4 regions of the Rhizobium sp. KNZ14-9A genome follow, and region 3 is predicted to be linked to each of the others. Evidence: predicted binding sites of a transcription regulator. Region 3 holds the regulator's gene; each other region holds the start of a gene.
What was found. The regulator LexA, encoded in region 3, represses DNA repair genes until DNA is damaged. The targets are predictions, from matches to a motif close to TGTTCNNNNTGTGTTCNG.

Region 1 (7,675 bases), 1.3 Mb from region 3:
GGAAGCAAAGCGCCGCTCGCGCCAGATGATGTAGAGGCCGGACGCGATAACGATGAGGATGCCCAGCCATTTCAGCGCGTCCGGGAAATCGGCGAAGACCAGCCAGGCAAAGACCGTGGCCGAGACGATTTCCAGATATTGCAGGGGTGCCAGCGTGGAGGCGGGTGCTGCGCGATAGGCATAGGCGGCAAGGATGCCGGTGATCGCCGCGGCGATGCCGGTGCCGAGCAGGTAACCGAAGGCGGGAAGATCGGGCATCGTGGTATCGATGATGTCGGAGCCGCTGCCATAGCCGAAGAACAGGATGACGACGCAGAAGAAGATACCCCAGAGGCCGGTCTGGAACTGCATGGCCCAAGGGTCTTCCCGGTGCGACAGCACGCGCGTCATCAGCGCGAAGACGGCGATGCAGAAGGCGCTGACGACGGGCAGCAGGGCGATATAGCCCACCTCCTCGAAGCTTGGCTGGATGATCAGCATGGCGCCGAGGAAGCCGACGGCGCAGGCGCTGTAACGGCGCCAGCCGATCGTTTCCTTCAGGAAGATGCTGCCGAGGATCGTCAGGATGATCGGTTCGACGAAGAAGATGGCGATGGCATCGGCAACCGCCATGACCTTCAGCGTCGTGACGAAGCAGATCATCGAGATAGTGACCATCGCGCCGCGAATGGCATGATACCAGCTCTGCTTCAGCGAGAACTGGATCTTTGCGCCGCGCAGGAAGATGAAAGGCAGCATGGTGAGCGCCTGGATGACGAAGCGGAAGCCGGCCACTTCAGTGGAGGAGATGGTTGTCGTCGCCAGCTTCGAGAAGATGTCGATAAGCGGCGAGATCAGCACCGAGAGCAGCATGAAAAGCAAGCCGAACGTCACCTCGGATGAGGCGGGATGGCGGGTGGAACTCAGGCTCGTCATCTCAGGTCCTTTCGCTCGGGACCGTGCGGATTGCCTCGTCGCACCAACCGGCGAAATCCGCAATTGCCGTTTCCGCGCCGATCTCGTTCAGCGTTTCATGCCGCATATCCTGATATATCTCAGTGCTGATACGGGAGAAGCCTCGGCTTTTCAAACGCTTTGACAACCAGAGCACGGCTTTTCCATTGTTGGTTGCCGGGTCCTTGCCGCCGCCGACCAGATGGATCGGCATGTTCTTCGGCAGGCTCTCGAGCCGCTCCTTCTCGATGCCGCGGAAGGTGAGGGCGAAGACATCGAGCCAGAGCGAGACCGAAGCATCGAAGCCGCAAAGCGGATCGGCAATATAGGCGTCGACTTCGGCCGGATCGCGCGACAGCCAGTCGAATTCTGTGCGGTGATCGGGAATGGATTTGCCCCAAGCGGAAAATGTCATTCTGGGCAGCATGTCGCTCGGGACATCCGAGCCTTTCAGCATGCGCTCGGCAAGCAGGATCGCCTGTGCAGCGCGGCCGGACAGACCGACGGCGAAATTCGAATTCCAGACGGCAAGGGCTGCGAAACGGCCGGGGAGGTCGGCTGCGGCATTGAGTGCGATCAGGCCGCCCATGGAGTGACCGAGCAAAATGACGGGCAGGCCGGGGTGACTGCCCGTGGCAAAGGTGTGCATGGCGGCGATATCGCTGATGACACTCTCAATACCGTTGCGTCTCGCAAAGCGACCGAGCGGCGCATCATCGGCCGTTGTCTCGCCGTGGCCGCGATGGTCATGCGCATAGACATGGTGGCCGCTTGCAGCCATGGCCTCGGCAAAGCGGTGGTAACGACGGGAATGTTCGGCAAGACCGTGTGAAATCATCAGGATGGCGCGCGCTTGCCCCACGGCGGGCTGGTGATGATAGGCAAGCGAAGCCGCGGCGTTTTGCAGCCGCAATGTCTCGGAAAACATGCATTCCTCCCACGCCCAAAAGACCAGATATCAAGGCAAATGCAATATTGCGGTTTCGCTCATACATAAGAAAAGCATGCTTGCCCCTGCGATTCAGGGTTGCGCAAACTTCGGCTTCATGCTTGTTTGTTCCTGTATTGTTCTTTGTCGGAGCTATTTCGGGGCTAATAATGGGCAAGTTTCTACTCTCGGTTTCCATCCTGTTCCTTTCGCTGTCGTCAGTCGGTTCCGTATCCGCACAGGAAAGCGGGCGCACACGGTTCATCCTTGCGGCAAGCTGGCAGCCGGCGTTCTGCCAGACCAACCAGAAGAAGGCTGAATGCGCCAGCCAGAGCGGCGACCGCTATGACGCCACCAACTTTTCTCTCCATGGTCTGTGGCCGATGCGGAAAGACTATTGTGACGTATCCGCCGACCAGAAAGCCGCCGACAAGGACGGCCAGTGGACGAGCCTGCCGGCGGTGAACCTTTCGGCCGAGACGAAGAGTGCGCTCGACAAGGCGATGCCCGGCACGCAATCGGCGCTCGAGCGGCATGAATGGATCAAGCACGGCACCTGCACGAAAATGAGTGCCGACGATTATTTCGCCACCGCCATTCATCTGATGGGCGATCTCAATGCTTCGGCCGTGCGTGATCTCTTTGCCGCCAATGTCGGCAAGACGCTGAAGGCCGATGCAATCAAGGCGGCCTTCGACAAGAGCTTCGGCGCAGGCGCCAGCGACCGGGTGAAGATGAGCTGCCGGCGCGTCGGCAACAAGCGCGTGATCAGCGAACTGACGATCGGGCTTTCGCAGGATGCCGTTTCGGCTCAAGCGAAGGAGAAGGGCCTCGGTGGCCTCATCCAAGGGGCAGGGCAGACTTCCTTCGGCTGTGACGAAGGCATCGTGGATGCTGCTGGCTTCTGACGGAAACATGCCGAAATCCTGACGAAACAGGGTTTCGGCGTTGCCCGCGGGCGTGGTTTCGCCTACATAGCGGCCACGATTTCAAGTTTCCGCCCGGAGCATCCCAGCATGGCACGCCAGTTCATCTATCATATGTCCGGCCTCAACAAGGCCTATGGCAATAAGAAGATCCTCGAGAATATCCACCTTTCCTTCTATCCCGATGCCAAGATTGGTATCCTGGGTCCGAACGGCGCCGGTAAGTCCACCGTGCTGCGCATCATCGCCGGTCAGGACAAGGAATATACCGGTGAAGCCTGGCTCGCCGAAGGCGCGACGGTCGGATACCTGGAACAGGAACCGAAACTCGATCCGAACAAGACAGTGTTTGAGAATGTCATGGAAGGCGTTGCCTCCAAGACGGCTGTGCTCGAGCGCTACAACGAATTGATGATGAACTATTCCGACGAGACGGCGGACGAGGGTGCAAAGCTCCAGGACATCATCGACAGCCAGAACCTCTGGGATCTGGAAAGCCAGGTCGAGATGGCAATGGAAGCCCTGCGCTGCCCGCCGCGCGACGCCGAAGTCACCAGCCTTTCGGGTGGTGAGCGTCGTCGTATCGCGCTCTGCCGCCTGCTCCTGTCGCAGCCGGATCTGCTGCTGCTCGACGAACCGACCAACCACCTGGACGCCGAGACGATCGCCTGGCTCGAAAAGCATCTGCGCGATTATCCGGGCGCTGTGATGATGATCACCCACGATCGCTACTTCCTGGATAACGTCACCGGCTGGATCCTCGAGCTCGACCGTGGCCGCGGCATTCCCTACGAAGGCAACTATTCGGCTTACCTGCTCGCCAAGGCCAAGCGCATGCAGCAGGAAAACCGCGAAGAGGCAGGCCGTCAGAAGGCGATCAGCCGCGAACAGGAATGGATCGCGTCCAGCCCGAAGGCCCGTCAGGCCAAGTCCAAGGCGCGTATCAAGTCCTACGAGCAGCTGGTGGAGGCTGCCGAGAAGCAGCGTCCCGGCGACGCGCAGATTATCATCCCGGTCAGCGAGCGCCTCGGCCAGGTGGTCATCGAGATGGAGGGCATCACCAAGGGCTTCGAGGGTCGCACGCTGATCAACGACCTGTCGATCAAGCTGCCGCCGGGCGGCATCGTCGGCATCATCGGCCCGAACGGCGCCGGCAAGACGACGCTGTTCAAGATGATCACCGGCCAGGAAAAGCCGGATGCTGGATCGGTCCGCATCGGCGAGACTGTGCATCTCGGTTATGTCGACCAGAGCCGTGACGCGCTCGACGGCAACAAGACCGTCTGGGAGGAAATCTCCGGCGGTGCGGAAATCATCAAGCTCGGCAAGTTCGACATGAACTCGCGCGCCTATTGCGGCGCCTTCAACTTCAAGGGCGGCGACCAGCAGCAGAAGGTCGGCAATCTCTCGGGTGGTCAGCGCAACCGCGTTCACCTTGCCAAGATGCTGAAGGCCGGCGGCAACGTTCTGCTGCTCGACGAACCGACCAACGACCTCGATACGGAAACGCTGGGTGCTCTGGAAAGCGCGCTGGAAGCATTTGCCGGCTGCGCCATCATCATCAGCCACGATCGCATGTTTCTCGACCGTCTGGCCACGCACATCCTCGCTTTCGAAGGCGAGGGCCATGTCGAATGGTTCGAAGGCAACTTCGAGGACTATGAGCAGGACAAGGTTCGCCGTCTCGGCCCTGACGCCCTGAACCCGGGCAGCCAGGCCCACAAGCGCCTGACGCGCTGATCGGCTCTTTGCGCTTTTCGAAAGCCCCGGCTGGTCCGGGGCTTTTTTAATGTCTGCTGTCGTTATCACCACAGGCAAGTTCGCAAATCGGTAAAATGCCGCTTGCCTCAGCTATCCAAATCACATAAAGATATCTTTATATCTTGATTGGGTAGAGTATGAGCGAACCCCTAAGGCTTGGACTGGATGCGCTGGTGGACGTCTTGAAGGCGGCCGGCGAACCGACGCGCCTGCGGCTGCTGGCGCTGCTCGCGGCAGGCGATCTCACCGTAACAGATCTTACGGAAATTCTCGGCCAATCCCAGCCCCGTATCTCCCGGCACCTGAAGCTGCTTGGCGAGGCGGAATTGATAGACCGCTATCAGGAAGGCGCCTGGGCCTATTTCCGGCTGGCGCAGGAGGGCAAGGCCGCTGCTCTGGTACGGGCCTTGCTGAAGCATGTCTCCGAAAACGATCCTGTCGTCCAGCGTGACGGCGAGCGTCTGGCTGCCGTCAAGCGCCAGCGTGCCGAGCGGGCGCAGGCCTATTTCAGCCGCAACGCCGCCGAATGGGACGAGCTTCGCCGTCTGCATGCTGCTGACGAGGAGGTGGATGCGGCCGTCATCAAGCTGCTCGGGGCCAATCCGATCGATTCCCTGCTCGACCTCGGCACCGGCACCGGCCGCATGCTGGAGCTTCTCGCCGGCCGTTATCGTCGGGCGATCGGCGTCGATGCCAGCCGCGACATGCTGAGCGTGGCGCGCGCCAATCTCGACAAGTCCCGCATCACCACGGCTTCGGTACGCCACGCCGATATCCTGAACCTGCCTTTCGAGGGGCAGGATTTCGATCTGGTCACCATCCATCAGGTGCTGCATTTCTTCGATCAGCCTGACATCGCGATCACGGAAGCCGCGCGCATGCTGCGGCCGGGTGGACGCCTCGTCATTATCGATCTGGCGCCGCACAACCTCGAATATCTTCGCGACGAACATGCCCATGTGCGTCTCGGCTTTTCGCATCAGGCCATGTCGGACTGGGTGCGCAAGGCTGGGCTCGATATAGAGCAGGTCGTCGACCTTCATCCGGGTCAGCAGGGCGAGCAGGGCCTCACGGTCACGGTCTGGCTCGCACGCGACCCGAGGCGCCTGATGGCCTCGCTGGAGACCGAAGGCGCCGTACCTACATTTGCCGGGAGAGAATAAATGACCCAGAAAAACGACGCCCGCCGCCGCGATATCAGGATCTCCTTCGAGTTCTTCCCGCCGAAGTCTGAGGAGATGGAGGGCCAGCTCTGGAACACCGTCCGCGACCTGCAGGACTGGAACCCGGAATTCGTCTCGGTGACCTATGGCGCCGGCGGCACCACCAAGGCGCCGACGCTCTCCACGGTCACGCGCTTCCTGACCGATACGCCGCTTGCGACCGCGTCACACCTGACCTGCGTCAGCGCCACGAAGGAAGAGACGCATCAGGTGGTCGACAGCTTCCGCAAGGCAGGCGTCACGCATTTCGTGGCGCTGCGCGGTGACGCGCCTGGCGGCGTCGGTGCGCCCTACCAGCCGCATCCGGGTGGGTACGCCAATGCAGCCGAACTGGTGGCAGGCCTCAAGCAGATCGGCAATTTCGAAATCTCCGTCTCGGCCTATCCGGAAAAGCATCCGGAAAGCCGCGACCAGGCTGCCGATATCGAGATGCTGAAGCGCAAGGCCGACAATGGCGCCGACCGCGCCTTGACACAGTTCTTCTTCGACAATGACAACTTCGAGCGTTACCTCGAAAAGGTGCGTGCGGCCGGCGTCAAGATCCCTGTCGTGCCGGGCATCATGCCGATCCAGAACCTGACGCAGCTGAAGCGCTTTGCCGGCGCCTGCGGCACGGTCATCCCTGATTTCCTCGATCAACGTTTTGCCGGATATGACGACAAGCCGGAGGAGCGCGCCAAGGTTGCCGCCGATGTCGCAGCCGAGCAGATCGAGGATCTCGTCCGTCGCGGCCTCCACGAGTTCCATCTCTATACGATGAACCGTGCGCCGCTGGTTTCTGCCGTTCTCGCCAACCTCGGCCATTCGCGACAGACGGCGAGAAGCGCCGGCGCTGCCGCCTGATCAGACAGATACTGTTATCAGCATATAGGAAAAGCGCATGCCGGGCGGGGCATGCGCTTTTCAATATCTGGGGCTGATTGTTTCAGGAGTTCGGTATTCAGTCTTTACGCTTCGTATCGGCTCAAATGAAGAGCATGGATACGACGAATGCGAACGCTGCACTGACCAACAGGACATTCAAGGATTGCGTAAGTCCCATGTCTGCCTCCTCGCGTTAACCAGCTAATAATATGTCGGAAATGTGTTAGTTGGGAAGCGCTTCTTGTGCTGCACTGCCGAAGAGGGCAGTGGATAAGTCTAGGAGCCATCCTGTAAGCTGCTGAAATATAATTAGAAAATTACGCTCTCAAAATTTAACGCTTCGTTACAAACCGATAGCAGCGATTCACGCTTTTGGCGAAAGAATGGCGCACTGCAGCATAATCATTTCAGGTTACCGCGCCAGAGCGGTGGTAGATGCGACCATCCAGTATGACAAGTCCCGCGCCGATCAGCGCCATGCCGGCAATCTCGGTCATTTCCAGTAGCTCACCCAGGAACAGGAAGCCGAGCAGGATCGCGCTCGGCGGCACGAGCAGCGTCACTAGAGAGGCGTTGGTCGCGCCTGCAGCGGCCAGAATACGGAAGTAGAGAATATAACCGAAGGCGGTGGATAGCAGGGCGATTGCCAGAATGGCGGCGATGGCGTTGGCCGAGGGGATGGAGAGTGCCCAGGGACGGTCCATAACGAGCGACAGCGGCAGGGCGACCAGCGAGGATGCCGTCATCTGGCCGGCAGCGATGAAGGGCGGCGCCACGCCCTTGAAGCGCTTGCTGTAAGTGGCGGCAAAGCCGTAGGAGACCGCTGCGACTACGGGTAGGAGAAGTGCCCAGAGGGGCAGGTCGCTGCCATCAGTGATACTCGGGCCTATGAGGACGACTGTGCCGAGAAGGCCGGTAAGGCAGCCGATGATCTTGGCCGAGGAGAGCTTCTCATCTGATGTCAGGTAATTGGCGATCAGCACCGTCCAGATCGGCGTCGTGGCATTGAGAATGGAGGCAAGGCCGGCGCCGATGCGCGT
Region 2 (7,675 bases), 1.5 Mb from region 3:
GGAGCCCGCCGGCAGGCCGAGCTCGGGTAGGGGGAAGGTTTCAATTCCCGCCTCGAGGCCCTCCGTATTGTCGGTGAAACAGACGAAACGATGCGGGCGCTTCAGGTGCCTTTTGACGCCGCGATAGAGATTGTTGACATATTCGGGGCCGTAGAGCGTTCCCCACTTCATGCAGAGCACGTTGACCAGATCGTTATTGTTTGCGGTCGACATCTCCGAGACTTTGCCTTCCTGATATGTCTGTCACTTGGGTTCGGCTTAAGCGTCGAGAAGCTGCTGGTAAATCCGGTTGATCGCCGTTGCTTCCTTTTCCAGCGCGAAATTTTCACGCACATGCCGGAGCGCCGTTTCGCCCTGTGCTACGGTCAGCGCAGGATCGGCGAGATAGGTGGCGATGGCTGCCGTCAGTGCGCTGCCGTCGCCGGGTGGTACGATGACGCCGTTTTCGCCTGCTACGATCATTTCGGCATAGGCGCCGGCATCGGAGGCGACGACAGGTGTCTTCGACGCCATGGCTTCCAGCGGCGTCAGGCCGAAGCCTTCATTACGGGAGGGGGCGACATAGAGCGTCAGGCGGCGATACCAGACCTTGATATCTGGCACTTCGCCAATGAAGACGATGCGGTCGGTCAGGCCGGCTGCGGCGATGTCGGTTTTCAGCTTGTCGGCGAATGCAGTGTGTTCCGGGGTGACGCGACCGGAAATCACGGCCGTCCAATCCGGATGTCGCGGCAGCAGCGCGATCATCGCCTGCACGAAAAGATCGGTGCCTTTCTGATGTCGCACGCGGCCGAAGCAGCCAATGAGATAGCGGCCGGGCAGGCCGGTGGCAGCGATCGTGTCGACAGACCCTTCGGGGGGATGGAAGAGCGTGAGATCGACGCCGTGCTGGATGACCGTGTGCGGCACCTTGAGGAAGGAGCCGGAGCGGCTGCTGGTGGCGATGACAGCATCCATCTGGCGGATCAGCCAGCGCGTATAGGAGGTGTGGCGGCGCTGGGCGGCCGAGGTGAAGACGAGCTTCAGCGGCATGCGCAGCACCTGCCGCATGAAGATGCCGGCCGCCATCTCATTGTTGCGGCGCGCGTGCCAGACCCGGTGACGCCGTCCCGCGGGCGGACGCCAGAGGCCAGCAAGCTGCGGCCATTTCAGGCGCGGAAGTTCTGGCGGAAGGCCGGGGCCGAGAGCCGCGATCCTGATCCCCAGCCGGATCTGGCAGGGGATAAGCTGGACGATCGTCGACGTGACGCCGGAGAGCCGGCGTTTCAGGTTGGGCGCGATGATCTCGACGTCACTGATATCCGGCACTGGCTGCTCTTGAAGAGGGAGGCGCGGGCGATCAGCCCCAGGAAACGGAGAGGATTTCGTAGGCCTTCGAACCGCCGGGAGCGTTGACTTCGATGGAGTCGCCGACTTCCTTGCCGATCAGCGCGCGGGCGATCGGGGAGGAGATCGAGATACGGCCTTGCTTCACGTCGGCTTCCTGATCGCCGACGATCTGGTAGGTCTTTTCCTCTTCGGTGTCCTCGTCGACGAGCTTCACCTTGGCGCCGAACTTGATCTTGTCGCCCGACATCTTGGAGAGATCGATGACTTCGGCGCGCGCCGTCAGGTCTTCGAGCTCGGCGACGCGGCCCTCATTGTGGCTCTGCGCTTCCTTGGCGGCATGGTACTCGGCATTTTCGGAAAGGTCGCCATGGGCGCGTGCTTCCGCGATTGCCTCGATGATTCGCGGGCGCTCCTCCTGCTGGCGCCAGCGCAGTTCTTCCTGCAGCTTGACGAAACCACCCTGTGTCATCGGTACCTTATCAACCATTTTTTCGTCCTTCTCTCCCCGCATCTGCAGTTCTCGCAGACACAAAAGAAAACAGGTCCCGAAGGGAACTTCGGAACCGTGCTACAATCTTAGTTCGTTGCTTATAGCAGATCGGCACGCGCGATTTCCATAAAATTCTTACCGAAGCTTTCCGCTTCCCGCAGAAGTGCCTGCTTTTGAAGGGAAGTTGGATGGAGGCTCATTTCTTAGTCTTGATTTTGCCGCCGTGAACATTTAGTGAACATTGCGATGAAGAAATCGCTTAAAGAACGGTTGGCGATCCTCTCCGATGCCGCCAAATATGATGCTTCCTGCGCCTCCAGCGGCACAGTCAAACGGGATTCGGCTGCCTCTGGAGGGCTCGGCTCCACCGAAGGCTCGGGCATTTGCCATGCCTATGCGCCGGATGGGCGATGCATCTCGCTTCTGAAGATCCTGCTCACCAATTTCTGCATCTATGATTGCGCCTATTGCATCAACCGCTCGTCCAGCAATGTCGAGCGCGCCCGCTTCACACCGGAAGAAGTGGTCTGGCTGACGCTGGAATTCTACCGGCGCAACTATATCGAGGGATTGTTTCTCTCCTCCGGCATCATCCGCTCGTCCGACCACACGATGGAGGAAATGGTGCGCATCGTGCGGGAGTTGCGGGTCACGCATCAATTTCGCGGCTACGTCCATCTGAAATCCATTCCGGAGGCCTCCGCGCATCTGATCGAGGAGGCGGGGCTCTATGCCGATCGCCTGTCGCTCAATATCGAACTGCCAACCGATAGCGGCATCAACCGTTTTGCGCCGGAGAAGAAGCCGGCCAGTATCCGCCGGTCGATGGGCGATCTCAGGCTGAAGATCGAGGCTGCGGAAGAGCCGACGCTGCAGACCAAGAGGCGCAAGCGCTTCGTACCGGCCGGCCAGAGTACACAGATGATTGTCGGCGCCGACGGCGCCAATGATGCGACGATCCTATCGACCAGCGGCCAGCTCTACAGCAGCTATGGTCTCAAACGCGTCTATTATTCCGCCTTCAGCCCGATCCCCGACAGTTCGAAGAACCTGCCGCTCATCAAGCCGCCGCTGATGCGCGAGCACCGGCTCTATCAGGCGGACTGGCTCTATCGTTTCTATGGTTTCGGCATCGACGAAATCACCTCGACACAGCAGGGCGGCATGCTGGATCTCAATCTCGATCCCAAGCTCGCCTGGGCACTCGGCCATCGCGAGGACTTCCCCGTCGATGTCAACCGCGCCGATCGCGAGAAGCTGCTGCGTGTGCCGGGCCTCGGCACCAAGACGGTAAAGGCGATCCTGACTGAGCGGCGGCAACGCCGTCTGCGGCTTGAAGACTTGCCGCGGCTCGGCGTGTCGATCCGCAAGGTGCAGGCCTTCATCACTGCCGAGGGCTGGACGCCGCATCGTCTTGTCGACCGGCCGGACTTGCGCGCGATGTTCGAGCCAAAACCCGAACAGTTGTCGCTGCTATGATGCGCCGGGTGGTTCTGGAGGGTAGGGGCAATTTCGAGGAATGGCGCAAGGCCGCTCGCGCCTTTGCCGCAGCTGGGATTCTGCCAGAAGAGATCGACTGGCATGAAAAGAGCAGCGAACCGGGCTTTGCCTTCCAGCGTGACGCCTTGCCGCCTGATCCTCCTGCCGACGCCAAGCCGATGAGCGTTTCGCCGGCTTTCATGGCGTTAGCCGAGGCCGTGATCTGCCATAGCGATGCCAGGCGTTTTTCGCTGCTCTATAGCCTGCTCTGGCGATTGCAGGAAAACCGGAACCTGCTGGATCTGGCGTCCGATGAAGAGGTGTCGCGTGCTCTGCTGATGCAGAAGAGCCTGCATCGCGACGCCCACAAGATGACGGCCTTCGTGCGCTTCAAGGAGGTGGCGGCACCTGCCGGCGGGCGGCGAAAATTCATAGCCTGGTTCGAGCCGGATCATTATATCGTCGCGCGCAAGGCGCCCTTCTTCCAACGCCGCTTCACCGACATGGACTGGCTGATCGCGACGCCGAAGGGTTCGGCTGCCTGGGACGGCGAGCGGCTGACGACAAGCAATGTGGCCTGCGAGAAGCCTGACATCAGTGACGCGACCGATGATCTCTGGCGCATCTATTATGCCAGCATCTTCAATCCGGCGCGGCTGAAGGTGAAGGCCATGCAGGCAGAGATGCCGAAGAAATACTGGAAGAACCTGCCGGAAGCCGATCTCATCCCTGGCCTGATCGCCGAGGCCGAAGCAAAAGTGCTCGCCATGGCCGAGCGCGAGGCGACCATGCCGCTTCCCTATCACAATAAGATCCAGGAGGCGGCAGCCCGCATGCCGGCCCCGCAGATGGCCCCTGCGGGAACGCTGGAGGCATTGCGCGAGGCCGCCGCCGTCTGCAGCCAATGCCCGCTGCATGCGAAGGCGACGCAGACCGTCTTCGGCGAAGGGCCAGATGATGCCGAGATCATGTTCGTCGGCGAGCAACCAGGCGATCAGGAGGATCTCGCAGGTCGACCCTTTGTCGGGCCGGCGGGTAAGGTTTTCGACGAAGCGATCGCGCAGGCCGGCATCGATCGGTCGAGGCTCTATGTCACCAATGCCGTCAAGCATTTCAAATACGAGCCGCGTGGCAAGCGGCGTATCCACCAGAAGCCCAATCTCGGCGAGGTGCAGCATTGCCGCTGGTGGCTGAAGCTGGAACTCAATCTCGTAAAGCCGAAATTGATCGTGGCGATGGGCGCGACGGCGCTCTATTCGCTGACCGGCGAAAAGCGGAAGCTGGAGGATCTGCGCGGACGCCCGATCGCGATGGAGGAGGGGCGGTTGCTCTTCGTCACGGTGCATCCCTCCTATCTGCTGCGAATTCCGGACGAGGAGAGGAGGGCACAAGAGCTGACCCGCTTCCGGCAAGATATGAATCTGATCAAGGGCCTGGCTGCGTGAATGCAGAATTCGATTCAATGCGTCAGGGGACGAAGACGGGATCTTTCGGCAGGTTCGGCGGGTTATATCCGGTCACCATGCGCTCCCTCACGGATTCATGCAGGTTTGCGCCATCGGGGATGAAACGCCTGTCTTCGCGGGGCAGATAAATGCCCCTTCTGTCGCCGCGCTTGCGCCAGGAGTTTTCCGGCACGCGCCGCGGAATATATTCGAGCAGTTTCCAGCCTACGCTCATCGAGTCATGCAGCGGTGCGGCCGCATTGAGCTCGACATAGTACTTGTCGCTCTTGCCAAGAACGATGTTGTTGATCGTACGCGAAACGTAGAGCAGGCCTGCAGGCCCCGTTTCACGGATCATCCAGTCAAGCGGTATCTTGATCTGAGCGCTCTCGGCTTCCGGGTAACCGCCGCCGATATCGCCGTGGACACCTGCAAACCAGACCTCCTTGAAGTCCTGTTTTGCGGTTGCGGGTTTGAAGGGATTACCGCGATAATCCTGATCGGGCGTCCACAATTCCGGCTGGAACATGGTTCTTCGCTCGTCGATCGCCATGGCATGGCGCACATATTCGACGCTGGGATTCTTTCGGGTAAAGGGATGGGTCTTGAACTGAATGCGTCCTTTGCCCTTTTCGATGACAGAGGCGACGGTGTCGAAGAGACCGAGCAGCTTGATCGGCGGGCGGTCGTTGCGCAGCATGCGCTCGTAGAGCCGCATGCTCTTGAAGGCCGATGAGGGATCCCCGCCATCGGCGCGCTGCTCCTGTTCGGGAATGCCCTTATAGGTTCTGTAAGAGTAATCGAGCAGGTTCAGGTGATATCTGCTACACAGCCCAAAAGCATGGATGAAACCTGCGAGAACGCGGGCCGTATAGGCGCCGCGGCTGAAGCCGAAAATATAGATGCGATCCCTGTCGGGATGGCCGCCGTGATCGTCGGGCGTGCCGGCATCGTAATTTTCGACGAGGAAGCGGTAGGCGCCTTTGACGTTTTCATCGAGACCCCAACCAGTGGTAAGGCCCCAGACCTCGATAGACTTGCGGTAGAAGGGCGACCAGGCGTCTGACGCACCCAGCGTGCCGACGCCGGGGTCGTAATAGACGATCTGTTCGTCGGAGCGCTTCAGCGTTCCGAACAGACGTAAAATATTGGTGCGGTCTGCAGTTATCTCGTTCGACGTGCCGTCGAACAGGATGACGATATTCTTCGACATGCTGCTTCCCCGATACGGCCGGGGAGCAGGCTAACACCAAGTATCCATGTCTGCAATTTTGGGTCGCAGTTTTGACGAGCCGAGGACGCGAGCGCGAAGAGGCTATGCCTCTTCGCGGGATCAGAAGTAGCTCTGCAGCGGGCGGACTTCGAGATTGCCGGCCTTGAGTGCCTTGATGGCCTGGGCGGCAGCTTCGGCGCCGGCCATCGTGGTGTAATAGGGCACCTTCTGCATCAGCGTGGCGCGGCGCAGCGACTTCGAATCCGAGATCGCCTTGTTGCCGTCGGTCGTGTTGATGACGAGCTGGACCTGGCGGTTGCGGATGGCGTCTTCGATATGCGGACGTCCCTCGAGAACCTTGTTGATCTTCGCGGCGGTGATGCCGTTTTCAGCGAGGAAGCGGGCGGTGCCGCCGGTCGCGAGAACCTTGAAGCCCTGTTCGACGAGGATGCGGATCGCCGGCAGAACGCGCGGCTTGTCTTCGTCGCGCACGGAAACGAAGACCGTGCCTTCACGCGGCAGTTCGACGCCGGCGCCGAGCTGTGACTTGGCGAAGGCCAGCGCGAAATCGGTATCGAGGCCGATGACTTCGCCGGTCGAGCGCATTTCCGGTCCGAGCAGCGTATCGACGCCCGGGAAACGGGCGAAGGGGAAGACTGCTTCCTTGACGGCGATGTGCTTCAGGGCACGCGGATCGGGCTTCTCGCCGTAAGCCGCAAAGGTCGCATCCAGCTTCTCGCCGGCCATGACGCGGGCGGCGATCTTGGCGATCGGCGCGCCGATGGTCTTGGCGACGAAAGGCACCGTGCGCGAAGCACGCGGATTGACTTCGAGCACGTAGACCGTGCCGTCCTTGATGGCGAACTGGACGTTCATCAAGCCGCCGACATTGAGGGCCTTTGCCATGGCTTTCGCCTGGCGCTCCAGCTCGTCGAGCATCTCGCGCGAGAGCGTGCGCGGCGGCAGCGAGCAGGCGCTATCGCCGGAATGGATGCCGGCTTCCTCGATGTGTTCCATGATGCCGGCGACATAGACGTCTGTGCCGTCGGACAGGCAGTCGACGTCCACCTCTATGGCGTGGCTGAGATAGCTGTCGAACAGCAGCGGGTTCTTGCCGAGCAGGGTGTTGATCTGGCCGGTCTTGTCGTTCGGGTAGCGTTGCTTGATATCCTCGGGTACCAGTTCCGGAACCGTGTCGAGCAGGTACGTCTGCAGCTGGCCTTCGGAATGCAGGATCTGCATGGCGCGGCCGCCAAGCACGTAGGACGGGCGCACGACCAGCGGGAAGCCGATTTCGGCGGCGACGAGGCGGGCCTGCTCGACCGAGTAGGCGATGCCATTGTTCGGCTGATTGAGATCGAGCTTCATCAGAAGCTTCTGGAAGCGGTCGCGGTCTTCGGCAAGGTCGATCATGTCGGGCGCGGTGCCGAGGATCGGGATGCCGTTCTTTTCGAGCGCTTCTGCGAGCTTCAGCGGGGTCTGGCCGCCGAACTGGACGATGACGCCGACGACTTCACCCTTTTCCTGCTCTGCGCGCAGAATTTCGATCACGTCTTCGGCCGTCAGCGGCTCGAAATAGAGGCGATCGGAGGTGTCGTAGTCGGTGGAAACCGTTTCCGGGTTGCAGTTGATCATGATTGCTTCATAGCCGGCATCCTTCAGCGCGAAAGCGGCATGGCAGCAGCAATAGTCGAACTCGATACCCTGGCCGATACGGTT
Region 3 (7,675 bases):
GTCGATATAGGTGATCTTCGATTCACAGGATGCAGTCGACGTAAACCCGGGATCGTAGGTGAAGGAAGCCGTGTTCTTGTAGAGGGCACCGATGTCGATGACGTCGGGTCCAACCGTGCCTTTTCGCACGGCGAGATCGACTGATTTGTCACCGATTTTGATTGTAGCGCTTTGATCCGTCATGCTGATCCTCCGGGGTGGCGGTGGCGCCGCAAAAGCGCCATAAGGGTTAAGCGTCCTAAGCGATAGCTATATGATCGCGAAGCTAATGCCAAGTTACCGTGATGCCATTTTGTGCATCGCGGCATCATCTTTTAGGCAGTGCAGCGATGAGCTAAATGCATATCAGAACACCATGATTTGACTGGACTTTTTGCTCCCGCGAATTTTCCTCTTATTTCAATCGATTATTGTTTGCTCGTTTTGATTTCAGGTTGCATTCTGCCGGTATCCGGGGGCGGATCCAGGCGATTATGGCAGGGTTAGAGACAAGAGAACGACAAGAGCAATCCATTGATGAAAAGATGGATTTTGCTGGCATTGCCCCGCGCGCCATTGTGACGCAATCGGCTCGGACCCAGGTTGCGATCCCATTTCGATGGCGATTGGTGACTGTTGCGAACCGATACGTCGGGTCGTCGATGCGTATGGCCACCGAAGAGGCCGGCCACGGTCGCCTCATCCTCTTCTCTCCGGTCTTCCTTGGTGCAGGTGCCGCGACTTGGTTTCTGGCGGCCTCGGACTTTCCGGCCGTGTCGCTCGGTCTCTGCCTGCTTGCTCTCCTTATTGCCGTTGCACCCTGCGGTTATGCCCGGACGAAACTGCGGGCGACGCTGCTTGCTCTACTTCTTTTTGCCGGTGGAATGCTCTCCGCGCAGATCGAAACATGGCGGGCAAAGACCCTGATCCTCAATTCAGCCGTAACGACGACGGTGACCGGCCGGATCGAACGCCGAGAAGGCGATGGCCAAGGGCGCTGGCGTTATATTCTTGACGTCACCGGCACGGATGCTCCTGAGATCAAGCGTCCGCCCGAACGCATCTCCGTGCTGGTCCGCGGGGCCACCCAGCCGTTCGAACTTGGCGACGTCATCGAGGGCAGGGCGCGTCTCACGCCTCCGGCGGGACCGGCGCTCCCCCACCTCAATGATTTTGCCTTCAGTGCCTATTTTAACGGCATTGGTGCCAACGGCTTCTTCTACGGAGCACCGAAGAGGGTTGCGGAACAGCCGGAGCGAGCGAGTTTGGTCGGTGAGGCCATTCTGGAGTCGCTTTACCGCCTGAGAAGCGGCATTGGCGATCGGATCCGCTCCACGCTACCCGGCGACACCGGCGCCTTTGCAGCCTCCCTTGTCACCGACGAGAGACGGGCGATCTCGGATGAAACGACGGAGGCGCTGCGGCAATCCGGCCTTGCGCATATCATCGCGATCTCCGGCCTCAACATGGCGCTTTCCGGTGGCATCTTCTTTGTCGGGCTGCGCGTCATTCTCAGTCTTTTTCCCGGCATTGCCCAGGCGTGGCCAACCAAGAAGATCGCGGCGGCCGGTGCGCTTGCTGCGGTGACGGCCTACTATTTGATCTCGGGTTTTGCCGTCTCCGCCGAACGTGCCTTCATCATGATGGCGATTATGCTGGTTGCCGTCTTCTTCGACCGGCCGTCGATCAGCCTCAGAAACGTGGCGCTATCCGCTCTCATGATCCTCGCGGTCTCGCCATCGGAAGTGCTCGGACCAAGCTTCCAGATGTCGTTCGCCGCAACACTTGCCCTGGTCGCAGGATACGACCTTTGGAAAGGGCGGCCGATGCGGGAGAATGCCTTTGCCAAGCTGCCGATCATGAAGCCCTTCTTCATGGTTGGTGGCTTCTTCGGTGGCGTTTTCCTGACGTCGCTGATCGGTGGTTTCTCGACGGCGCTGTTTTCGATCGAGCATTTCCACCGGCTGACTGCCTATGGCCTGCCGGCAAATCTCGCGGCCATGCCGGTCATCACCTTCATCGTCATGCCGGCCGGGATGCTGGCAATGCTGCTGATGCCGTTTGGTCTAGACGGCTGGCTATGGCCGGTGGCAGGCTTCGGGCTTGATCTGGTGATCACCATCGCAAAGGCAGTAGCGGGGTGGGGCGGCAACATAGATGTAGGCCGCTTGCCCGGCTGGTATTTCCCGACCGCCGTTTTCGGATTTCTGCTGCTGACCCTGCTCAGAACCCGGCTGCGGCACATGGGAACGGCAATTGTCGCGGTCTCGACGCTCGCTGTTGTTCTTCTTCCATCGGAGGCGATGCCCGATATCGCTATCTCCGAAGATGGCGGCCTGGTCGCTATAGTCGATGGAGAGGCGATGGCTTCGAACCGTGAAAAGCCGCCCGCCTTCATCTTCGAACAATGGCAGAGGGCCCTTGCCGTCGAAGAGCATCAGAAGCCAGTTATGCTTCAAGCTGCCAAGGCGCCCACTGCGCCTGATGGTCAAAGACTGCAACTGTCACCCGACCAACAGAATGAAGCCAGAGAGGCAATGAGACAGGCAGTCGCCATTAGCCCGCCGTCACGCTTCTCCTGCCTGAAGGGCGCCTGGTGCACCACTTTGCTCGTCAATGGAAAGAAACTGACCGTCATCGACAATGCTGCCTATCTTGGGCCAGCTTGCGATACGGCTGATATTGTTGTGACCCCTGTCCGATTGCGCGTCGACCGCTGTCGCTCCGGCGCGCTGCTCTTTACCGGCGAGACGCTGCGCAAGACAGGTTCTGTCGAACTTCGATTCACCGATAAGGGAATTGAGGTCGCAACCGCATTCGACACATTAGGACGACCCTGGATGCGCCACCGCGCCTATGATTGGCGCAGTAACACATTCGCAGACGCCAATCTGTCACCGGTCAGTGATAGCGGCGAATGAGGCCGACGAGCTTGCCCTGGACCTTGACGCGATCCGGCGGGAAAATGCGGGTCTCATAAGCGGGGTTTGCTGCCTCGAGCGCAATCGATGCGCCCTTGCGGCGGAAACGCTTGAGCGTTGCTTCCTCGTCATCGACGAGCGCGACGACGATATCACCCGGATTGGCCGTGCTGCCATTGCGGATGATGACCGTGTCGCCATCGAAGATACCGGCTTCGATCATCGAGTCGCCGCGAACTTCCAGCGCATAATGTTCACCGGAGCCAAGCATATCGGCGGGAACGGTGATGTCATGCGTATTGTTCTGGATTGCCGAGATCGGAACACCGGCGGCGATGCGGCCCATGACGGGAACGGAGACCGCATTGCCGTTATCGGCAGCGGGTGCGGGCTTCGCCGAGGCAGGAGGCGCCACAGGCTGGGGCTTGCCGAGGCTGCCCTCGATGACGCTCGGTGAAAAGCCGCGCCGAGGCTGCAGGCTCGGGCTGTAGGCTTCCGGCAGTTTGATGACTTCGAGCGCGCGCGCCCGGTTCGGAAGCCGGCGAATGAAGCCGCGTTCTTCGAGCGCCGTGATCAGCCGGTGAATACCGGATTTCGAGGCCAGATCCAGTGCGTCCTTCATCTCGTCGAAAGACGGTGGAACGCCTGACTCCTTCATCCTTTCATGAATGAAAAGAAGGAGTTCCTGTTGTTTGCGCGTGAGCATGGCGTCTCCCCAGTCTTGAAACAAATCCAGAACGGACACTATATGTTCCATATGTGTTCCGCAAGTAGCTAAATTTTCGTAAAACTTCTGTTCAATCTGTCGAGAATTTGATTTTTATCGCCCTTATGCCTGTCTGGCCTTGTTTCACGAGGCTTGCTGAAGCACATCTCCTTGTCACTGCTGGGAGAAGAACCGATGAGCCAAGACACGCTTCCGATCGATCATCTCGTTTTGCCGGTTACCGATATCGACCTAGCCCGCGAAAGGCTGGGCAAGCTGGGCTTTACCGTCGCGCCCGATGCCCGCCATCCCTTCGGCACGGAGAATGCCTGCGTTTTCTTTGCCGACAAAACCTATCTTGAGCCGCTCGGTGTCGCGAGCGTCGAGGAGAGCGAGGAGACGGCACGTGAGGGCAATGTATTCACGGCCCGCAATCAGGCTTTCCGCTTCCGCTGCGGCAGCGAGGGACTGTCCGCCATCGCCTTCGCCACCGCGGATGCAAAGCATGAACATGCTCGATTCGTGAAGGGCAGCATCTGCGCTGGTTCTGTGCTGCAGTTCGAACGCCCTGTGAGAATGCCGGATGGCACGGAGAGCATCGCCGGCTTCCGGCTTGCCTTCGCTGCCGACCTCCGGGCGCCGGATTTCTTTCTCTTCGCCGTCGAGCGCATCAATCCGCTTCCAACCGATCGCAAGGTGCTGGAGACCCACGCCAACGGCGTGACGGGCATTGCCGAGATCGCGCTCGCAGCCCCCGAGCCGACAGCCTTCGGCGAGTTCGTTGGCTCGGCGGCAAAAGCCGCTTCTGCTGGCGATACGAGTTTCGGGCTGGAGGTGCTTACCGGAAGCGCAAAGATCAGCCTGATGACCCCGGAGGGGCTGGAGGCCTATTTCGATCTGGCGACGCCGAATATCGATCGCGGCCTGCGCGGTCGGGCGATCCTCTTTGCCGTCGGCGATCTGGCCGTGACAGAAGCGCATTTGGCTGCTAACGGGATGACCTACACACGCAAGGGCAACCGTATTCTGGTGAAGCCCGCGCCCGGCCAGGGCGTGCTCTTCGCTTTCGAGGAAACATCATGAGCTCTACTACGAACTCCGTTGTGACGGTCGGCGAAGGCGCCGGCAAGGTCACCTTCTCCAATGCTGCACGTCTGTCGCTGATTGCTGGCGCTTGCGAAATGGAAAGTCGCGACCATGCGTTCATGGTTGCCGGCACGTTGAAGGAACTGTGCACCAAGCTCGGCATCGGGCTCGTCTATAAGACCTCGTTCGACAAGGCGAACCGCTCTTCCCTGTCGAGCAAACGCGGTGTCGGCCTTGAGAAGGGGCTTGAGGTTTTTGCCGATCTCAAGAAGGAACTCGGCATTCCGGTTCTGACCGACATCCACACTGAAGAACAGTGCGCCGAAGTGGGCAAGGTTGTCGACATCCTGCAGATACCGGCCTTCCTGTCTCGTCAGACGGATCTCCTGGTGGCTGCGGCAAAGACCGGCCGCGTTATCAACGTTAAGAAGGGCCAGTTCCTGGCGCCCTGGGACATGAAGAACGTGCTCGGTAAGCTCAATCAGAGCGGCAATCCGAACATCTTGCTGTGCGAGCGCGGCGCTTCCTTTGGTTACAATACGCTGGTCTCCGACATGCGTTCCCTGCCGATCATGGCAGCAACCGGCGCCCCCGTTATTTTCGACGCCACGCATTCAGTCCAGCAGCCCGGCGGGCAGGGGGAAACCTCCGGCGGAGAGCGGCAGTTCGTGGAGACGCTGGCGCGCGCTGCCGTGGCCGTCGGCGTTGCCGGGGTCTTTATCGAAACCCATCAGGATCCGGATAACGCGCCCTGCGACGGGCCGAACATGGTCTATCTCAAGGACATGCCGCGGCTTCTCGAGAAGCTTCTCGCCTTCGACGCGATCGCCAAGGCCGCCTGAACGACAGGCAGCATCAGGCTGCCGCGCGGGACGGGCGCCTTTCCTCCAGTGCGAAGCGGGAGAGCATGCGCCCGAGATGGGACGCCTCGTTGCCGAGTTCCTGGCAGGCGGCGTTTGTCTCCTCGGCCATCGCGGCATTCTGCTGTGTCACCTGATCCATACGGTTGACGGCAGCGTTGACCTCGACGAGCGCGACCGACTGTTCTGAAGACGAGCGCACGATCGCTTCGATCAGCGCCGTCACCTGCAGCACCTGGCGGTCGATATCGCCGAGTGCCTCGCCGGTGCGGTTGACAAGTGCCACGCCCGCGGAGACCTGCCGCGACGACGTCTCGACGAGAAGCTTGATCTCCTTGGCGAGATTGGCGGAGCGGCCGGCGAGCTCGCGGACTTCCTGGGCGACGACGGCAAAGCCTTTCCCTGCGTCTCCGGCGCGTGCTGCCTCGACGCCCGCGTTGAGCGCCAAAAGATTGGTCTGAAAGGCGATCTCATCGATGGCGTTGATAATATCGCCGATCCTGACCGCTGATTCCTCGATCTTCTCCATGGCGGTCACCGCTTCGCAAACAATCTCGGCGGAACGTGCCGCACTCTCCTTCGTTGCCGACATCATCGCATTGGCTTCCTGGGCTCGCTCCGATGAGGTCTTCACCGTGACTGTGATCTGATCCAGTGCCGAAGCCGCCTGTTCGAGCGAGGCGGCCTGGTTCTCGGTGCGCTGTGCCAGATCATTGGTGCTGAGCGCGATTTCGCGCGAACTGTCGCCGACCGTATTCGTGGCGGCATAAATGTCCTTCATGGCATCGGAAAGAATGATGATGCTGGTATTGAAGGTCTCGCGAAGTTTCTCATAAGTGTTGGCGAACTGCTCGTTGAGACGCACGGTCAGGTCGCCGCGCGAAAGCCGCTCCAGGCCGGCACTCAGGCTTTCGATGACGCGCTGGCGTGTGGCATTCTCCACGCTCTTCGATGCGTCGAGTTCGGCATTGCGGCGCATCTGTGCCTGCCGTTCCTCGTCCTGGTGCGCGCGGATGGCGTTCCGTTCTTCTGCCGATTCGCGAAAGACCGTGACTGCGCGCGCCATTTCTCCGATTTCGTCGGATCGTCTGACATAGGGAACTTCGCGGGAATAGTCGCCGCTCGCGAGGACCGCCATGTAGTCGCGCATCGCCGATAGCGGCACGATCGCGCGCCTGCGGAACATGTAGAGCCCGGCAACGATGAGCACGAAGGAAAGCGCGGCGGCAGATAGCGTAGCGGTGGAGAGCAGTTCCGTCTGTTCGGCAGCCTGCTTTTCGGCATCCGCCTGGAAGGCGTTCGCCATCGCCACGAGTTCGTTCACGGCCTTTTCGTGAACGTGAAAATTCGTCGCAAGCTTGAGGAGCGCCGGTTCGACGGCGGCCTTGTCGCCCTTGAGTATTGCAGGCACCGCCTCCTCATCCATGACTTGCCAGAAGGCGTCGCCCCTGACGAGAACGTCATCGAGAAGTTTGCGCTTGAGATCGGCGCTGAGCGGCGTTTCTGACCAATATTTGCGGCGGTCTTCATAAGCCGGCTTCAGAACCGTTCGGATGCGTTCGATATTGGCCGTTGCCGAGGCCGGCTGCTCGACGGCTTCGAGCGCGAGCATGTAGGGTTCGATGACATAGAGCGGCGGCGGGAGAATATCGGCGACGAGATCCTTGCCATAGATGATCTGCTTATACATCAGTCCGTTCACGCGAAGCATGTTGAAAGCGTAATTCTGCAAGCCGATGGAGGTCACCAGTCCGAGGATGACAACGGCACCGAAAATGGCAAGGCTGCGTGCAATATTGAGTTTCATCGGTGCCTCATATGAAATGCCGCCAAGAAGTCGATAAAATCCCGTACTGGTTGTTTTTGGAGGGGCCGCAGCTGTTCATTCCAGCCGTTCCGTATTTGCCTGAGTGGCCGGAACGACCGACTTTTGAGGGCCTCTCCCAAGCTTTCAAAATTAAACCAGGATGGTTACCGAAGGCTGAAATCAAAGGGCGGGAAGCCGTCCAAAATTGGGGCTGTTGCGGGAATTTTCAGCCGTGGGTTGCTGCCAACGATGGTGGCTTGCCAACATTCCGCCCGGATAAACAGTTTATCGTCTTTCGATGGATGGGATATGCTGG
Region 4 (7,675 bases), on a different contig from region 3:
GAGCGCTGGGGCCCGCCTGTTACTCGATACAAAGGCGAGCCCCACCCGCTCGGTCCCCGACATGCATAAGGCGAGGCAAAATAAGCATGCCGCGGAAAAACTGTCGCGTGAAAAACGCGTGACATGGGCCAACCGCCATTGCGCCGCCGCTGGCTTGTGTTCTGGATCATGTTGATGAAATCGTCTCCAAAAAGAAATCCGCCAAAACGGGTAGTTGAGGATGCAAAAGGCGGACCGCTCGATGCCTGCTGGGGACCGACGGGGTCTGCTTTGTCGTACGAACCCATCTGCTTAACATTGAAAGCTGGAGTTTGTTTCGCGTCCGCTGTGCTGCGACGACACAGGAAGAGACCCGCTTGGGGAAACAAGCGGGTCTCATTAGGCTGGAGATGTCATTAAGCAGTCACGATCGCATCATGGGAGAAGATCGAACGAAAGTCATTATGTGAGCTATTTCTAAAATAGATGATTTGATGTCGAGCGCCCGAAATGCGTCTACCACCAATCATGAAGTTCTTTGAGCTTCACTCGTGCTGCTCGGCCGCTTGGGATGCCTCCCGCGCGGATTTTGCCAGCCTTTCGTCGGCACTATCCGCTGCAGATCCAAGAGAGCAAGATGAAGTTTCAGCGATGAGGCCCCCTGTCGTGCCAGATCTTATCGCGTCGATTGACTCGGTACCTGGCCGCAGTCAGAAGCACCCGGTTGCGCCATCTTCAACGTATTCGCGAGGCGATGCTGTTTTGCGCGCCGTGAGTGCGATTTGAAGCTGGCTCGCCGCCTAAAGCGCCAGCCGCAGCTGCGGTTGCGTGAGAGCTGCTCGCCGTTCCAGTGAAGACAGCGACACGCCGAGCAGACGGATCCCTTTTTTCGGCGGGAAGATTGGCGCGAGAAGCAGGCTGACTACCTCCTCAAGATCGGCAATCCCCGGCAGCGCTGCCGGAACTGTCTTGCTGCGCGTGATCTGGGTGAAGTCGGCATATTTGACCTTGAGTGTCACGGTCTTCGCCCCGATTTCATTGGCTTCGCAGTAGCCCCAGACCTTTTCGATCAGGGACTGAAGCCCCTCGCGCGCAGGTTCGTAGGAATGGATGTCCTGCGAAAACGTGTCTTCCGCGCCGATGGATTTTCGCACCCGGTCAGGCTTTACCTGGCGATTGTCGATGCCACGGGCGATCCCATAGAAATACGGTCCCGATTTCCCGAAATGCCCCGTGAGAAGCTCGAGCGATTGCTGCTTGAGGTCGGCGCCGGTCTCGATTCCCAGTCGATGCATCTTTTCAGCGGTTGCCGGCCCGACACCGTGGAATTTTTTGACGGGGAGTTGCTCGACGAAGGCCGGACCGTTCTTCGGCGTGATGACGGCCTGGCCGTTCGGCTTGTTGAGGTCGCTTGCCATCTTGGCGAGGAACTTGTTGTAGGAAATCCCGGCAGAAGCATTGAGGCCGGTGAGCTGCTTGATCTTTGAGCGGATCTCCGACGCGATCTCGGTCGCAATTTCCATGCCTTTGAGATTGTCGGTGACATCGAGGTAGGCTTCGTCGAGTGAGAGCGGCTCGATGAGAGACGTATATTCGGCAAAGATCTCACGGATCTGCTGCGATACGGACTTATAAACGTCGAAGCGAGGCGGCACGAAAATCAGCTCCGGACACTTGCGCCTCGCCGTCACCGACGGCATGGCCGAGTGAACGCCGTAAATTCGGGCCTCGTAACTTGCCGCCGCCACAACGCCGCGAACCGCCGCATAGCCAACGGCAACCGGCTTGCCACGCAGTTCCGGATTATCGCGCTGCTCAACCGAGGCATAAAAGGCATCCATGTCAACATGGATGATTTTTCGGACTGGGGTCGAGCTCATATCGTTCATGGCGCCGTCGGCGATCGCAATGGGATCGGCGGCGCTCATCGAGAGTTCCATGCCGAAACAGAAGGGGAACATAGCAGGCTCCGTTCCCATATCAAGCATTTCATTGAACGGCTGCACGCATCATCAAGCGACTGGAAGCGGGCAGTCTATCTGATGGCGCTATCGGATGCGGCGGCAAAAACTTCTGGACGTGCGAAGATATACCGCCTGGGGCTTTCACGCGTGGAACGAATAACGGTTTCGGGGCTTTCGCTCCTGTCAAACGAAGGAGACTGTTATGGGAAGCACAGCAGACAAGATTAAGGGAACGACGAACGAGGTCGCCGGCAAGGCGCGGCAGGCCGTCGGTAAAGCCGTTGATAATCACGAGGAACAGGCAAAGGGTTCCCTGCAAGAGGCCAAGGGCAAGGCCCAGGTCGCCAAGGGCGACGCCAAGGATGCCGTGAAAAAGGTCGTCGACAGGGCATAGCCACATTCGAGCATACACATTCCCGCACCAAGCCCGCGCCGGTCGCGGGCTTTTTTCAGAAAGATGCATTTATGAAATATTCAACACTCGCCGTTACCGCCGTCCTTGTCGTCCTTCTTGCGGAAAACGCGTCTGCCCAGGCAGTTGAGGATCCCGCAGTCAATGCCTGCAAGAACACAGGCCTTCTCGCTCTTCGGGAGCGCTCGCCGGAGATCACTGATCTTGTCATGGATATGGAGAGCCTCGCCATCAGCAAGTCTGATACCAAAGTCGAGGATGTGGCCGTTAAAACCGTCATTCTTGGAGAGGCCTACATTGCCCGGAAGGAAAAGACGGGAAAGCCGGACAGGTTCGTGTGCTTGCTCGGCGATAAGGGTAAGGTCCTGCTGACGTTCTTCACCGCCCAGTAGTGCATCTGCGACCCCGGAGCTCAGAAACCGACGGCGGCAAGGGGTCGTCATGTGATCGGACCGTCTCGGGCAGGCGGGATAGAACCGCGAAATCGATCGACAGAGGCGCGTTCTCGAAACTTGATTGTAAAATCGACCGTTATGTCCCACGCTTCAGGCTGGCGGTATCTTCTCGAATTTCGGCACCGCAGCACGAGGTGATCCCGGGCCTTTAACCTTATGGTGCAGGACAAAGGCCCCGGCCTCTAGCGGCTTGGATTGCGAGGGATTTATGGCATGACGATGAAGGCGTCGGACGTGTCGGGAAATCTCATAGATGGACGCGCCGCGCAAGCCGCGTTGCTTGACGGTTCCTGCCTCACCGAGCAGGACCATGCTTCGAAAGAACCCACGCGAGCCAGGAGGTCGGAACATACAAAGAACACCATTGGCGTTCCGGCCGATTTTCGGCTATGGCTCGGCAGCAACAAAGTCGAGGCCCCAATGAGTCGGTTGAAGCTCCTCAGAGACCAGCGTCAGCTTGCGCTGTCAAAACTCGAAAGCCTGACAGAGGATCATCCGCTTCGACCACGATATTTGGAACGCGTGCGTGAACTGGACGATCAAATCGAAGCGCTCAACTCAATCAACTAGATGGACAATAAGGGATTAACGATGTCGTTGGCCGAGAAATTCATTGTGGTTCCTTTCAAGCGCAATCGAGCTGGCTTGATCCCAGGCGAGATGCGACAGGCTTCGAATGGGACATCTGCGGAAAAGATCGCTTTTGCAATGTCGGCCAGATCCCTCAGTGTTGGAGCCTACTCCGTGATGGTCGACAGCGAGACGGGTGATATGAGCTCGCCAAGACTGCTGGCTGCCTTCGGTGAAGTTGGTGATTTGACCCAAGACTGAGGTACAGCGATCGCATTTCAGCGCTGCTTCATGGGCAGGCTGCCAACTCGTCCTGTGGAGAGGGCGCGCCACATGCTGTTCGGCAAGGTCCGGACTTCTCCGAATAGAGCGCACGGGCCGCGGTGTTGAAGACGACCGTCTCCTGGCCGAGCAGACCGGAGACCGCCTCTGAACTCTCATTGTTGTTTAAGCCCAAGACCTGCAGCACACCGGCGTTCGGCAGGAATGTGGGCGCTGGCACAGGCGGCCAGCAGTCTGTGAATGTCCTGGGCGATCGGCCAGAGCGAGGGCCGGAAATCCGCAACGCGGTCTTGTCAGATCGCGATTGGTCGGCGATCCACCGATTGCTCGTTTCGCTGAAACCTCACCCTTTTTGACGACGGGCTGCTCAAATGCGGCCGCGTTTAGATGTCCGGAGGGGTAGTCTCGCTCGCCAGCGGTGATCATCGTCCCGATTCCCGTCCTGCCGTGACATCCTCAGCCGCTCGAGTTTGGTGACCAGATTGCCAGGATTTTTTGGGCAACTGAGCCGCCAAGATGGAGGCCAAACGATCGACCAGTTCGATGGTCAGGGTGTAAAACGCTCTGCTCCTATCGATCGATGTAGGTCGGTCGAGGTTCGCTTTCGGGCAAGTTCTCAGCCGGTCGGAGCAGCCTAAATTTCGAGCGAACGCTTCTCTTATGTCGATAATCGAATTCCCCGCCTTTCAGCGCGTGAAAGCTCAGATACGCTTCCTTGGCTCTTCGATGGTCTGCTACTGCTGGCGGACGAGCCTCTCCGGTTCCGTTGCAAACACGTGTCGACCAAACCTCGCGTATTCAATCGGCCACCTACGTGGAGCCGATCCAGGACCTTAAGCCTGCCTTGCCTATTCAGACAGAGTTGTCAGGCCGTTTTCGCTCGTTTGGTTAGCAGGGATGCGGTCGCTGTTGCGCGATCCTGCACTTCCTTTGCAAGACGGGCTTCGCGAAGGCGTACAGTCTTTTCCTGTCGAGATCGAACGAGGGAGTTGAGCTCTTCGGCGGCGTTGTTGCGTGCGAAAAACTGTGATTGTGAGCGGTTGAAGGCTGTCTCAGCCTGTTGGCGAGACTTGCTATATGTTTGTGACATAACTATTTTCGGATGAGGGCCGCCGGGTTGGCGGCAATAAAAAAGGCCAGGCTATACGCCTGACCCTGATTGGTATCAGCTCTCAACAGTGCCAGTACATCCGTGGTCAACGAAAAGCAGATACCGGATGAGTTAGGCAGCCTGCAGATTGCAGGCGGACATCTTGCCCGACTTATTGTCGCGCTCCAGCTCGTAGCCGATCTTCTGACCTTCTACGATTTCGCGCATGCCGGCGCGCTCGACGGCCGAGATATGGACGAACGCATCGGCGCCGCCATTGTCGGGCTGAATGAAGCCGAAACCCTTGGTGGAATTAAACCATTTAACTGTGCCAGTGGTCATGATGAACCCTTTCATAGCAATTGAGGGGCCACAGCACCGGAGCGCTGCAGATGGTGATAGCGATTTTTGAAAGGAAGGTTCGTTCAGGGCGCGGTGCCAATCGCGCAGTAACCAAAGCTCAGCAAGCAAATATCGATAGTCGCTATATGGGCAACGTGCAGCACAATGTCAACTTTTAGTTTTCATATTAGTGAGAAATCTTCATATGGTTGCAATTCGGACCTTTACATCCAGCCGCAATTTCGTTGCCCCGCGCCATGCTAGAACACTGCAGAGGGAATGGCCGGCATGCTTTCTAATAAGCGGAGGCTGCCGCGGACTAGGGAGTTGCTCCGCCGTTGAACCTATCTTGTGCAATTCTTTTGTATAGCTGGTAGGAAAAGAGGCCGTTCAGGGAACAAGGCAGATATGTCCATTCAGCGTACGAGCTTTTACGTCCTTCTGGCGGCTGTGACGATCGCGTTCATCTGGCTGCTTATCCCCTATTACTCCGCTGTCTTCTGGGCCGTCATCCTCGCGATCATCTTCTTTCCCGTTCACAAGCGACTGGAGCGTTTGTTAGGGGGCCGTCGCAGCATTGCCGCCCTGCTGACGGTGTTGATGTGCATATGCCTCGTTATCGTGCCGGCAATGATCATTCTCGGTTCTCTTATCCAGGAAGGAACCAGCCTGTATCAACGGATCAGCAGCAACGAAATCGATCTCAATGGTTATCTGGTCCGGATCCAGAATGCCTTGCCCGGCTTCATCGACAACTGGCTGACGTCACTGAAACTCGGTGGATTTTCGGAACTGCGCGCGAATATCTCCTCCGGCGTCGTGCAGGCAAGCCGGTCGGTCGGCGGCGGTCTGCTCAGTTTTGGTCAAAATACGCTGCAGTTCTTTATCAGCTTCGGCATCATGCTGTATCTGCTCTTCTTCCTGTTCAGGGATAGCGGGGACCTCAGAGGCAAGATCCGACATGCAATTCCGTTGAGCGATGACTATACGCGGCAGTTTCTCGACAAGTTTTCCGCTGTCGTTCGCGCCACCGTCAAGGGAAACATCATCATCGCGATCGTCCAGGGAACGATCGGCGGCGTGGCATTCTGGGCTCTGGGGATTGAGGCCGCCTTGCTGTGGGGTGTGACAATGACGTTCCTGTCGATGCTGCCCGCAATTGGCGCGGCGCTCGTATGGGTTCCAGCCGCCATCTGGCTACTCCTCACGGGGGCCTGGCTGAAAGCATCGATCCTGGTCCTCATCGGCATATTCGTTATCGGGCTGATCGACAATCTGCTGCGCCCGCCGTTAGTCGGCAAGGGAACGCGGCTGCCCGACTACGTCGTGCTGATCTCGACGGTCGGTGGCATCTCCCTGTTCGGCATCAATGGCTTCGTCATTGGCCCTTTGATTGCCGCCTTGTTTATCGCGGCATGGTCGCTTTTCGCCGAACAGCAGAGCGCTGAAAGAGCAAAGTCCAAGATTAAAGAATGATTGTACCGTCAGCTCCCGGGACTTTGCAGCTTGCTCAGAATTCCATCTGTGAATCGAATATCTAGCAATTTGGAGGCGGCCGCGAGGGTTCCGATCCCTTTTAAGTGCTGAGGCTCAATGCCCCAGTCGAGAGAACTGAAAAACTCAAGTCTTGGGATCTCTGACTAGCTTCGCGGAGGGTTCAGTCTTGGCAGAGAATTCGCGTGAGCTGCCGCTTCGCCGGGGTAGGGGAAATCATCACCGATCTGCCGATCGCCATCGAAGACTTTGAAGGTGGGTCCATCGACTTCAACAATCTTGTAGCCGTTCACGTATTCGATATTCCGTGTTTTCCAAGCCACTTGAACTCTCCTTGAAGAATGACTATCCGCGACCCGGGAATTTGATGATCGACAGGCCATACTCGCCGATCTGTCGTAGCACATATTTGTCCAGGTGGGTTTTCCGCATTCGGCGCCATCATCCAAAGGCCCCGCTTTCACCCGGGCGTGTACACTCCAGGCCAATTCGCGAAGAGGAAGTGGTACGCCAGGATCATGACATGGGATGGTCGAGGTGCCGCCGGTGCAGGACTGCACCCCGAAGCATTCTAGCCGATCGTCGAACATCATTGCGATCGTTCGGCTTCTGAGATCTGGAAGGAGCGCAGCGTGGCGCGGATCGTCAGTTGAATGAGCGCTGGGTGGCGCGCAGGTAGGTTTCGGCGAGCCGAACCCGTTCCCCGGCCACGGCGAGCAGCGTCCGCTCAAGGCGTTGGGCAAGGCGTCTCGATATCGACGGCTCGGGGCGCCACCGCGGCAAGCCCGGCCGTATCCGGATGCGGGGTCCAAGACCCGGCCGGTAATGTGCAAGCGTCATGCCTGCCTTGATAAGGAGGCTCTTGATAGGGGGGCGCCGTTCGGCCGCAATCACCATTGAGAAGGCCGGCACCAGGAGCGATTTGGGAACTGGCAATTCGATCTCGTCGATGATGTCGTTTCCGACGTCGTTTTCCTTGACGAAGACGAGGAATTCGTCGACCAATTGATGCGCCCTGTCGAGCTCGCTTTCCTCGGCATGCTCCCCCGAAACCGTGCCATAGTCGCTTTCTATGATCAGACGCATT

Region 1: a site for LexA is predicted at 1,989-2,006, ahead of ACR9ZQ_RS09610 (ribonuclease T2 family protein). Genes of this name have one in related genera too.
Region 2: a site for LexA is predicted at 2,043-2,060, ahead of ACR9ZQ_RS08835 (putative DNA modification/repair radical SAM protein). Genes of this name have one in related genera too.
Region 4: a site for LexA is predicted at 1,922-1,939, ahead of dinB (DNA polymerase IV). Genes of this name have one in related genera too.

The regions. Positions count from the first base shown of each region.
Region 1 covers NZ_JBPGXB010000002.1:698,646-706,320, forward strand. The annotation lists gene ACR9ZQ_RS09600 (DMT family transporter) at 1-915, opposite strand, end outside; gene ACR9ZQ_RS09605 (alpha/beta fold hydrolase) at 917-1,861, opposite strand; gene ACR9ZQ_RS09610 (ribonuclease T2 family protein) at 2,032-2,769, shown strand; gene ettA (energy-dependent translational throttle protein EttA) at 2,878-4,527, shown strand; gene ACR9ZQ_RS09620 (ArsR/SmtB family transcription factor) at 4,686-5,711, shown strand; gene metF (methylenetetrahydrofolate reductase [NAD(P)H]) at 5,712-6,614, shown strand; gene ACR9ZQ_RS09630 (DMT family transporter) at 7,043-7,675, opposite strand, start outside.
Region 2 covers NZ_JBPGXB010000002.1:549,145-556,819, forward strand. The annotation lists gene ACR9ZQ_RS08820 (hypothetical protein) at 1-213, opposite strand, end outside; gene ACR9ZQ_RS08825 (glycosyltransferase family 4 protein) at 259-1,308, opposite strand; gene greA (transcription elongation factor GreA) at 1,340-1,816, opposite strand; gene ACR9ZQ_RS08835 (putative DNA modification/repair radical SAM protein) at 2,066-3,298, shown strand; gene ACR9ZQ_RS08840 (UdgX family uracil-DNA binding protein) at 3,298-4,743, shown strand; gene ACR9ZQ_RS08845 (T6SS phospholipase effector Tle1-like catalytic domain-containing protein) at 4,766-5,956, opposite strand; gene carB (carbamoyl-phosphate synthase large subunit) at 6,077-7,675, opposite strand, start outside.
Region 3 covers NZ_JBPGXB010000002.1:2,021,107-2,028,781, reverse strand. The annotation lists gene gltA (citrate synthase) at 1-183, opposite strand, end outside; gene ACR9ZQ_RS16535 (ComEC/Rec2 family competence protein) at 474-2,900, shown strand; gene lexA (transcriptional repressor LexA) at 2,881-3,606, opposite strand; gene ACR9ZQ_RS16525 (VOC family protein) at 3,802-4,689, shown strand; gene kdsA (3-deoxy-8-phosphooctulonate synthase) at 4,686-5,534, shown strand; gene ACR9ZQ_RS16515 (methyl-accepting chemotaxis protein) at 5,548-7,359, opposite strand; gene ACR9ZQ_RS16510 (hypothetical protein) at 7,371-7,675, shown strand, end outside.
Region 4 covers NZ_JBPGXB010000001.1:510,288-517,962, forward strand. The annotation lists gene dinB (DNA polymerase IV) at 780-1,868, opposite strand; gene ACR9ZQ_RS02695 (CsbD family protein) at 2,146-2,337, shown strand; gene ACR9ZQ_RS02700 (hypothetical protein) at 2,409-2,747, shown strand; gene ACR9ZQ_RS02705 (hypothetical protein) at 3,024-3,380, shown strand; gene ACR9ZQ_RS02710 (hypothetical protein) at 3,402-3,641, shown strand; partial or broken gene ACR9ZQ_RS02715 (TraM recognition domain-containing protein) at 3,699-3,946, opposite strand; gene ACR9ZQ_RS02720 (hypothetical protein) at 4,528-4,752, opposite strand; gene ACR9ZQ_RS02725 (cold-shock protein) at 4,885-5,094, opposite strand; gene ACR9ZQ_RS02730 (AI-2E family transporter) at 5,503-6,570, shown strand; gene ACR9ZQ_RS02735 (hypothetical protein) at 6,735-6,911, opposite strand; gene ACR9ZQ_RS02740 (hypothetical protein) at 7,234-7,674, opposite strand.